DNA from 3 places in the Amycolatopsis sp. NPDC049252 genome. Region 1 is predicted to be linked to each of the others. Evidence: riboswitches for the same ligand, from Rfam matches in the RefSeq annotation. Region 1 holds a riboswitch; each other region holds the start of a gene.
The links. Region 1 has a riboswitch for S-adenosylmethionine ahead of ACGFMK_RS22290 (aminotransferase class V-fold PLP-dependent enzyme). Riboswitches for the same ligand answer to the same signal wherever they lie in the genome.

Region 1 (3,264 bases):
GGCCACGGCCGAGCGCTCGAACAGCTCGACCGTGACCAGGACCAGCTCTGCGAAACCCAGCAACGCCAACGGAACCCAGTGCCTCCCCATCGGCCCAGGTTAACGCTCAGCAGAACGGCGGCAGCTCCCGCGGGTCGCCGACGGGGGCCCAGCGGCCGTCCGCCTTGGTGTACTCCCAGCGGGCGCCGCGGGCGACGATCTGGCGCAGGGCCAGCAGCACGCGGTCGACGTGCTCCTCGGTGCTGCCCAGGCCGAGGCTGACGCGGACCGCCTGCCGGCCTTCGCCGCCGGTGACGGCGATCAGGCGCCGGGCCGCGATGTGGGCGCAGAAGGCGCCGTCGCGGACGCCGATGCCGTACTCCGCCGAGAGAACCGCCGCGAGCCAGCCCGGGTCGAAGCCGTCGACGACGAAGCTGACCGTGCCGACGCGGTCGACCGGCGCGTCGAACAGCCGCAGCTCGGCGCAGCCCGGGACGCTCTCGAGCCCTTTGCGCAGCCGGGTGAGCAGCGCCTGCTCGTGCGCTTCGACGGCGTCCCAGTTCCGGCTCAGGGTTTCGCAGGCGACGCCGAGCGCGTACACGCCGACCGTGTTGGGGGAACCGGCTTCGTGGCGCTCGGGGCCGGTGTTCCAGACGACGGCGTCCTCCGTGACGAGCTTGGTCGCGCCGCCGCCGGCGAGGTACGGGCGGGCGGCGCGCAGCCAGTCGGCGCGGCCGATCAGCGCACCCGCCCCGAAGGGCGCGTACAGCTTGTGGCCGGACAGCGCGACGTAGTCGACGTCCAGGTCCCGCAGGGAAACCCGGCGGTGCGGTGCGAGCTGGGCGGCGTCGAGGGCGATCCGGGCGCCGTGCTTCCGGGCCACCGCCGCGATTTCCGCCACCGGGAGCAGCTCGCCGGTCACGTTGGACGCGCCGGTGACGACGACCAGCCGGGGTCCCTGCGGGGATTCCGCGAGCGCTTCGTCCACAGCGGACACCGCGGCGAGCCGGGTCCGCGGGGTCGGCAGGCGCCGGACGTTCGGGCCCGGCCACGGAAGCAGCGCGGCGTGGTGCTCGGTGTCGAACACGACCACCGAGGTGCGCGGCGGGAGGCTGCGGGCGAGCAGGTTGAAGGAATCGGTGGTGTTGCGGGTGAACACGACCGTGTCGGTCTTCCGCGCGCCGACGAACCGGCGCAGGGTGTCGCGGGTGCGCTCGTAGAGCTTCGTCGAGACCTGCGACGCGAAGCCCGCGCCGCGGTGGACGCTGGCGTACCAGGGCAGGAACTCGTCGACGGCCGAGCGCACGGCGTCGAGACACGGCGCGCTCGCCGCGTGGTCGAGGTTGGCGTAACCGATGTCGCCGCCGGTGACGAGCGGCACCCGCAGCGAGGCACCCGCCACCGTCGGAACGGCTTGCGGCGCAAGGGTTTCGGGGGTGCTGGTGCGGTCGATGGCGAGAGTCATCGGTGCCTCCTCGGCGATCCGGGGGACCCCCGGCGAGGGGCCCGCGCTTGCCCGTCGCACGGCGCGACCGGCCCGGTCCTCACCCGGGGCACCCCACCGCGGAAGGAGGGTTGCCGGCCAGCAAGCCGGGGCTTGACGCTGGCACTCATGACCTGACACAAAAGGTAACCGAGAATCGGCGTGGCTGCCAGACCCCTCCTCACATTCTGAGACGCCGCTCACAAGCCCGGCAAGATCCGAGAAGGGTCAGAGCTTCGCGCGGAAGTGACCCGGCAGCTGCGTCACCATGCGGTCGGAAAGGTGCGTCGCGGTGCCGGTGTACTGGTCCGCACCCGCGGTGAAAAGCCAGCCGCCCAACGTCTTCCCGTCGATCGGCTCGCCGTGCGCCGCCGCGACCGTCGTCGAGACCTGGCTGTAGGCGAGGCCGTTCCAGTTCTCGGCGGCCGCGTCCGGCAGTGTCCAGAGCGTGAAGTGCACGTGCGCGCCGGTGCTGCTGCCGCCGCACGGCAGGGCGTTGCCGGTCGAGCCGAGCACGTCGCCGGCCTCGACCTGCTCACCGTCGGTGACCTTGATGCCCTCCATGTGGTAGTACCCGGTGCGCCAGCCACCGGCGTGGTCGATGGTCACCCAGTCGCCGCCCGCGCAGTGCTGCAGGTGGACCGTGCCGGCCAGCGGCGCCCGCACGGTCTTGTCGGCCGGGCTCAGGTCGAGGGCGTTCTTCACGCCGGTGCTGCCGTCGTCGGAGTGGATGCCGGCCGAGTACACCTGCTGACCGGCCTTGAACGGCAGCGCCAGCACCGGAAACGGCCCCACCTCGGCGGCCGCGTCCGGGACGGCGGCGAGCCCGAGCCCCAGGACGGCCGCCGCGACTAGACCGGCTGCGCGCACGTGAAGTGTGATCACCCTGCGTACTCCTTTGGCTCTCTGCTCACCCATTCGAGCTAACGAATGGAGCGCAGAGTAAGCCAAAAGGAGGAACGCGGGAAGATCTTGGTGAGAGTCATTCACCCTTGCGGGAAAAGATCACCAGGTAGGCGCGGAGATCGGACAAGCACCGGACAACGCCGGTCGCCACGGACGAAGGGCCCCCGGTCAGATGCCCGACTCGCCGCGCCAGCGGGCCAGGCGCCCGGCGCGGTCCACCGCGCGCAGCCGGCGCTCGACGTCGTCGCGGACCGTGGCCGTCGTGACCACCAGGAGCTGGTCGTGCTCCTGCAGTCGGCTGGTCTTCTGCGGGGTGAAGCCCGCGCCCTCGCGGACGACCAGGCTGACCGTCGCCCCCACCGGCAGTCGCAGCTCGGACAGGTAGACGCCGTGCAGCTTCGAGCCCGGCTGGATGCGGACCTGCAGCAGCTCGGCGCCCAGTTCGTCCAGCGGCGCGGAGTCGACGTCGATCTCGTACGCCTCGGACTTCTTCGACAGCCCGAGCCAGCGCGCGAGCGGGCCGAGGGTCGCGCCCTGGAGCAGCGTCAGCACGATGACCAGCACGAACACCGCGTCGACCAGGCGCTGAGCACCGGGCAGGCCCTCCGACAGCGGGATCATCGCGAGCACGATCGGCACCGCGCCGCGCAGGCCGGCCCACGACAGGAACGCCTGTTCCCGCCAGGGCAGCCGGAACGGCAGCATCGACAGCACCACGGAGATCGGCCGCGCCAGCAGCAGCACGACCGCACCCGCGACCAGTCCCGGCACCAGCGTCTCGAGCAGCCGGCTCGGCGAGGCGAACAGCCCGAGCAGCACGAACAGCCCGATCTGCGCCAGCCAGCCCAGGCCTTCGGCGAACGACAGCGTGTCCGAGCGGTGCGGCAGCCGCGAGT
Region 2 (3,264 bases), on a different contig from region 1:
CGAGGGCCTCGTTCACGGCCGCGGCTGACGCCGGCACGGTCGCCTTCGGGCCCACGTGGTTCTCGATGGCGTCGAGGGTCTTGAGGCCGTCGCCGGTGATGAGGAGCACCGTCTCGGCGTCCGGGTCCAGCTTGCCCGTCTCGACCAGCTTCTTCGCCGTGGCGACGGTGACCCCGCCGGCCGTCTCGGTGAAGATGCCCTCGGTGCGGGCCAGCAGCCGGATGCCCTCGACGACCTCTTCGTCGGTGACGTCCTCGATCGAGCCACCGGTACGGTTGACGATGTCGAGCACGTACGGGCCGTCGGCCGGGTTGCCGATCGCCAGCGAGCGGGCGATGGTGTCCGGCTTCACCGGCTGGACGACGTCGTGGCCGGCGCGGAACGCGGCCGAGACCGGCGAGCAGCCGGTGGCCTGGGCGCCGAACACCTTGTACGGGCTGGCGTCCACGAGGCCGAGCTGGCCCAGCTCGCGGAAACCCTTGTCCACCTTGGTGAGCTGCGAACCGGAGGCGATCGGCACGACGATCTGCGGCGGGATCCGCCAGCCGAGCTGCTCGGCGACCTCGAAGGCGAGCGTCTTCGAACCCTCGGAGTAGTACGGGCGGACGTTGACGTTCACGAACGCCCAGCTCGGGTGCTCGCCGGCCAGCTCGGTGGCGAGGCGGTTGACGTCGTCGTAGTTGCCGTCGACTGCGATCAGGTCGCCGTCGTACACCGCGGTGGTGAGGATCTTGGCGCGCTCGAGGGACTTGGGGATCAGCACGACCGACTTCCAGCCCGCGCGCGCCGCCGCGGCGGCGACGGCGTTGGCCAGGTTGCCGGTCGAGGGACAGGCGAGCACCTCGAAGCCGAACTCGCGGGCCGCGGCCAGCGCGACGGCGACCACGCGGTCCTTGAAGGAGTGCGTCGGGTTGCCGGTGTCGTCCTTGACCCACAGGCGCTTGAGGCCGAGCTCCTTGGCCAGGCGGTCGGCGCGGATCAGCCGCGTCGCGCCGGGCTCGGTGTTCGGGATCTCTTCGATGTTGGACGGAACCGGGAGGAGCTTCTTGTAGCGCCAGATGTTCTTGGGGCCGGCCTCGATGTCTTCGCGGCGGACGCGGCCGAAGTCGTAGGCGACTTCGAGCGGCGAGAAGTCTTCGGCGGAGACGAACTCGGGGGCGAGCGGCTGCCGGTGGCCCTCTTCCTTCGACACCAGTTCGACGGCCGGTCCGAGATCCGGGGTCTTGGTGGTGGAGGTCGTGCCGAGGGTTGCGGTCATCGCGAGGTTCCTTTCCTCATCTGCCCCGCCGAAGCGGGCCGGAATTGGCACCGTGGTCGTCAGCTACCCCGCGATCGCGGGATGACAGGCTGTACGCCGGTTGCCGGGGCTTCGTCGGGCCGTTCCCTCTGCCCCTCTGGATGAGCGGTATTCAGTTTTCGGCGCGCACCGAACGAGCGCTGCCTCGAAGACACCGTACGACATGGCCCTCGAGCCGTGCCATGGTGTCCGCTCGACATCACCGGAGCGGGCGCACGATCGCGCAAGTGAGAAGATTCCGGGGTGACCGCGCAAGCCACCGCCCCGGCCCCGCTGCACCTGGTCCTGGGTGAGGAAGAACTGCTGATCGAGCGGGCCGTCCGTGACACGCTCGCCGCCGCCCGCGCGATGGACGCGACGGCCGAGCTGACGCGGGCGCGGGTGTCCGATCTCACAGCGCCCGAGCTGGCCGAACTGGTCAGCCCGTCGCTGTTCAGCGAGGGCCGGGTGATCGTCCTCGAGTCGGCGCAGGACATCTCGCAGGAGCTGTCCGACGCCGTGGCGTCGTACCTGAAGGACCCGGCGGACGGCGTCGTGCTCGTCGTCGTGCACACCGGCGGCGGGCGCAGCAAAGCGGGCAAGACGCTCCCCGCGGCGCTCAAGAAGGCCGGCGCCGAGGTGACCGAGTGCCCGAAGATGACCAAGCCCGCCGAGCGGGAGCAGTTCGTCCGCCACGAGGTGCGCCGGGCGGGCGGCAAGATCGACCCGGCCGGGGTCGCCGCGCTCATCGACGCCGTGGGCTCCGACCTGCGGGAACTGTCTTCCGCGGCCACGCAGCTCGTGGCGGACGCGGGCGGCGTCGTGGACGCCGACGCCGTGCACCGCTACCACCGCGGCCGCGCCGACGTGACGGGGTTCGCCGTGGCCGAGAAGGCGGTGAGCGGTGACCGGTCGGCGGCGCTGGAGTCGTTGCGCTGGGCGATGCAGCTCGGCGTCCCGCACGTCCTGGTCGCCGACGCGCTGGCCGACGCGGTCCGCACGATCGCCCGTGTCTCCGGTGCGGGCCGCGGCAACCCGAACCAGCTGGCCGGTGAGCTGGGCATGCCGCCGTGGAAGGTCCGCAAGGCGCAGGGCCAGTCCCGCGGCTGGAACCAGGACGGCCTCGCCACCGCGATGCGGGTGGTCGCCCGGCTGAACGCCGAGGTCAAGGGCGTCGCGGCGGACCCGGGCTACGCGCTGGAGCGGGCTGTCCTGCAGGTGGCGGCGGCCAAGGGCGACCGCTGACCATGAAGAAAGCCCCGGCCGGGGCCGGGGCTTCTCCAGAAAATCAGTCAGTCGGCTCAGAGCGAGTTGACGCGCTTCGCGAGCGCCGACTTCTTGTTGGCGGCCTGGTTGGCGTGGATGACGCCCTTCGAGACGGCCTTGTCCAGCTTCTGGGCGGCGTCGCGCTGCAGCTCGACGGCCTTGGCCTTGTCACCGGAGTCGGCGGCTTCGCGGACCTTGCGGATCGCGGTCTTCACCGAGGACCGGATCGCCTGGTTGCGCTGACGCGCCTTCTCGTTCGTGGTGATGCGCTTGATCTGCGACTTGATGTTGGCCATGAGGCGCTCCTGCTTTCACTCGGTGAGATCCGCCGCCGCGCTCGTGTGGCCCCGCGAAAAGCGGGTTTCCTCCATGACGGAATGCCGCACGGCAACGAGCGTCAACCTTAACAGCCCAGCTCGGACCGCCCGCGACCGCGTCCGGCGAGGCGCTGATCACCGGGAGTACGGTGGACGGCGGTAGTGCCTAGGGTTCCGTCACCGGTCCGCCCCAGCCAGCAGGACAACCAGGAACCGGTGGGTCTGGTCCGAGCGGCACCATCGGCGGGTCCGGACGGCCTGCCGTTCATCTGACGGGACAAAAGCCTGGAGGACCCGGGTTTTCGCGCGCGCGAAAACCCGTAAGGGGTCCTGTGAACACCACCGCTCTGTCCTTCGTCGTCGTCGCGGCCGTCGTGCACGCCGCGTGGAACCTTGCCGCCAAAC
Region 3 (3,264 bases), on a different contig from region 1:
CCCGCGTCCGCTGCTGGCGGGCGGGCTGCTCGTGCTCGCCTGCGGGCTGCTGCTGGCCGTCCGGCTGACGCCGGACGCCTCGTACGCCGCGGTGATCCTGCCGATGCAGCTGCTGCTGGGCCTCGGCGCCGGGCTGTGCATGCCGGTGGTGCTGAACGTCGCGACCCGGGACGTCGGCGCGCGGGACGCGGGGGCCGCGTCGGCGTTCGTCACGACGTCACAGCAGGTCGGCGCGTCCCTGGGGACGGCGACGCTGAACACGATCGCCACCGCGGCGGCAGCCGGGCTGACCACGTCGGCGGCGATCGTCCACGGTTACACGACGGCTGCGGCCTGGGCGGCGGCCCTGGTCGCCACGGCCGCCCTCGCCGCCCTCCTGCTGCTCCCGCGCGGCACCCGCTGAAAGCCGTGAATGGCCCATTGAGGGACTCTAAGTCCCTCAATGGGCCATTCACGGCACTTCGGGTCAGGCTGCGGCGACGCCCTGGGGGCCACGCGCGGTGTGCGTCACGTGGCCGCCGCGCTCGGCGACCCACGCCAGCGCCGCGTCGGCCCGCTCGCCGCGGACACCCAGGCGGAACCGGCCCACCGGGGTGTCGCCGATCCGGGTCAGGCCGCCGCCGATGGTGGCGAACTCGACGTCGAAGCGGCCCGCGGCCTCGGGCAGCAGCGCACCGACCGACGCGAAGCCGACCAGCACGACGTCGACCGAGCGGTCGTAGCGCGACGCCTGCGAGCGGGTCGTCTCGATGGCCGGCAGCAGCGCCTGCGCGGTGCGGCTCGTCGGGTCAGAAACCAGGTCGAGGACGGTGCCGCGCTCGACGACGGTGCCGTCTTCGAGCACCGCGACGTCGTCGCAGACGCGGCGGACGACGCTCGCGTCCGGCGTCGTGACCACGATGGTGACGCCCAGCTCGGCGCGCGCCCGGTCGAGGACGGTCAGCACGGCGCCGGCCTCCTCCGGGTCGATGCCGGCGGTCGGGTCGTCGGCGAGCAGCACCGCGGGGGCCGCGGCCAGCGCCTTCGCCACGGCGACGCGACGGAGCTGCCCGGCGGTCAGCTCGCCCGGACGCTGCGCGGCGCGCGGGGTCAGGCCGACGAGGTCGAGCAGCGAGCCGACCTTGCTGCGGCGCTGCGGGCCGTCGACGCCGAGCTGCTCCAGCGGGGAGGCGATGTTGCCGGCGATGGTCCGCTCGGCGATCAGCTCCGGCTTGGTGCCAACAACGCCGAGCTGGCGGCGGATCTCGCGCAGCCGCCGGCCGTCGAGGGTGCCGGTGTTGAGGCCGTCGAGCCGGACGACACCGCGGTCGGGCCGCTCCTGGAGCGCGATGCACCGGGCGAGGACGGACTTGCCGGACCCGGCCGGGCCGACCACGCCGAACAGTGAGCCGGCCTGGACGTCGACGCTCACGTCGCGCAGCGCGACGACCGGATTTCCGTTGAGGGCAAAGGACTTGGACAGGTTTTCGACGGTGATCACGAAGGCTCCAGAAAACGGGGCGCGTTGCTGTACGCGTCCGGCCGCAAGCGAGTGTCCGTCCTCTATGGACGGTGCATGAAGAAGAGGTGTGACGGGTCGATCAAGCTCAGTTGGAGCGTCGACATGCGGTCACGGAGCGGCGACCCTCGTCGACTACGCGGCGTTTGGTCAGCAGCAGCGGGCGAGCAACCCTCTTCATCGGGACGGCCTCCATCGGTCCTGGCGGTAGCACCTGCCCTGCGGAGGGTGGTTGCTGCGACTTCGGCGAGCCAGGTCTCTCAGTCGCTCGGGATGGACGTATTGAGTAAAACCGATCCCGAGGAGCGAAAGCAAGCCTGCTGGGCCAGATCACACGACTGGAGGTGTCCGAATCGCGGGATCAGCACCACGGAGGGCGTATTTTCACGCGGCCGCGACGCGACCCGTGTGGACGCGTCAGCGAACGGCGGCGAGCCGGGCGAAGGCGTGCACGTCCAGCTGCTCGCCGCGGGTCTTCGGGTCGATACCGGCGGCGACCAGCAGTTCGCCGGCCCGCTCGGCCGACCCCGCCCAGCCGGCGAGCGCGGCGCGGAGGGTCTTCCTGCGTTGTGAGAACGCGGCGTCCACGAGGCCGAACAGCCGATCCCGGTCCTCGGACGCCGGCGCGTCACCGCGCTCGAAGGCGACGAGCGCCGAGTCGACGTTCGGCACCGGCCAGAACACCGAGCGTGGCACGGCGGCGACCTTGCGTGCCGGGCCGTACCAGGCGAGCTTGACGCTCGGGACGCCGTAGATCCGGCTGCCCGGGCCCGCGGCCATCCGGTCGGCGACCTCGGTCTGGACCATCACGAGCCCGGACCTGAGGGAGGGCAGTTCGGCGAGCAGGTGCAGCACCACCGGCACGGCGACGTTGTAGGGCAGGTTGGCCACGAGCGAAGTGGGCTCGACGGGCAGGTCGCCGCTCGCGACGCGCATGGCGTCGGCCTCGACGACGTCCAGCCGCCCCGCGACATCCGGCCCGCGCTCGGCGACGGTCTTCGGAAGGCGTTCGGCGAGCTTGGGATCGATCTCGACGGCCACGACCCGCGCCCCGGCGGCGAGCAGCCCGAGGGTCAGGGAGCCGAGCCCGGGCCCGACCTCGAGCACGACATCGTCCGGCCCGACGTGCGCGAGCTCGACGATCCGCCGGACGGTGTTGGGATCGTGCACGAAGTTCTGCCCGAGCTTCTTCGTCGGCCGCACGTCGAGCTCGGCCGCCAGCCCGCGGATCTCGGCAGGTCCCAGCAGTTCAACCACCGGGTGAGCTTACCCAGCGTGGTCCGGCAACCCCGCACGCCCGCCCGGAGGCATCGACCACGCACCCGGCCAGTCGACTCACGTACCCAGAGGGTCGACTCGCGTGTTTGAGCAGTCGACCTACGTGATCAGACCCGTGACTCACGTGCTTGGAGGCGGAACTCGCGTGATCAGGCGGGTATCTCGCGTGATTGGGCGGGCATCGCCGTGATGACTCGGCAGACACGCGTGATGCCCTTGGGACACGTGTGATGCCCCGGGGATCACGGGTGATGCCTCGTCCCGCACGCGAACCGGCCCCCGCCGGGAGGCGGGGGCCGTTTCGGGAAGAAAGAAAAATCAGGCCTTCTTGCCGCAGACCGGCCAGGCGCTGTAGCTGCCGCCGCGTCCGGCCTTGACCTTCTCGGCGATCGCGATCTGCTCTTCACGCGAAGCCTGGCTCGGCAGCGCGGCGTACTGGGAACCGCCGTAGGCGTTCCAGGTCTGCTTGTCGAACTGCAGGCCGCCGT

Region 2: it holds a riboswitch for S-adenosylmethionine, as region 1 does, so the genes downstream of both, thrC (threonine synthase) here and ACGFMK_RS22290 (aminotransferase class V-fold PLP-dependent enzyme) in region 1, are expected to answer to the same signal.
Region 3: it holds a riboswitch for S-adenosylmethionine, as region 1 does, so the genes downstream of both, ACGFMK_RS00395 (methionine ABC transporter ATP-binding protein) here and ACGFMK_RS22290 (aminotransferase class V-fold PLP-dependent enzyme) in region 1, are expected to answer to the same signal.

Annotation. Positions count from the first base shown of each region.
Region 1 covers NZ_JBICSQ010000019.1:122,473-125,736, forward strand. Annotated here, with positions in the region: gene ACGFMK_RS22285 (hypothetical protein) at 1-90, opposite strand, end outside; gene ACGFMK_RS22290 (aminotransferase class V-fold PLP-dependent enzyme) at 107-1,444, opposite strand; SAM riboswitch class IV at 1,483-1,597, opposite strand; gene ACGFMK_RS22295 (M23 family metallopeptidase) at 1,691-2,347, opposite strand; gene ACGFMK_RS22300 (potassium/proton antiporter) at 2,537-3,264, opposite strand, start outside.
Region 2 covers NZ_JBICSQ010000006.1:183,174-186,437, forward strand. Annotated here, with positions in the region: gene thrC (threonine synthase) at 1-1,258, opposite strand, end outside; SAM riboswitch class I at 1,272-1,405, opposite strand; gene holA (DNA polymerase III subunit delta) at 1,541-2,521, shown strand; gene rpsT (30S ribosomal protein S20) at 2,578-2,838, opposite strand; gene ACGFMK_RS11910 (EamA family transporter) at 3,192-3,264, shown strand, end outside.
Region 3 covers NZ_JBICSQ010000001.1:76,452-79,715, forward strand. Annotated here, with positions in the region: gene ACGFMK_RS00390 (DHA2 family efflux MFS transporter permease subunit) at 1-403, shown strand, start outside; gene ACGFMK_RS00395 (methionine ABC transporter ATP-binding protein) at 467-1,480, opposite strand; SAM riboswitch class I at 1,688-1,778, opposite strand; gene rsmA (16S rRNA (adenine(1518)-N(6)/adenine(1519)-N(6))-dimethyltransferase RsmA) at 1,916-2,755, opposite strand; gene ACGFMK_RS00405 (transglycosylase family protein) at 3,095-3,264, opposite strand, start outside.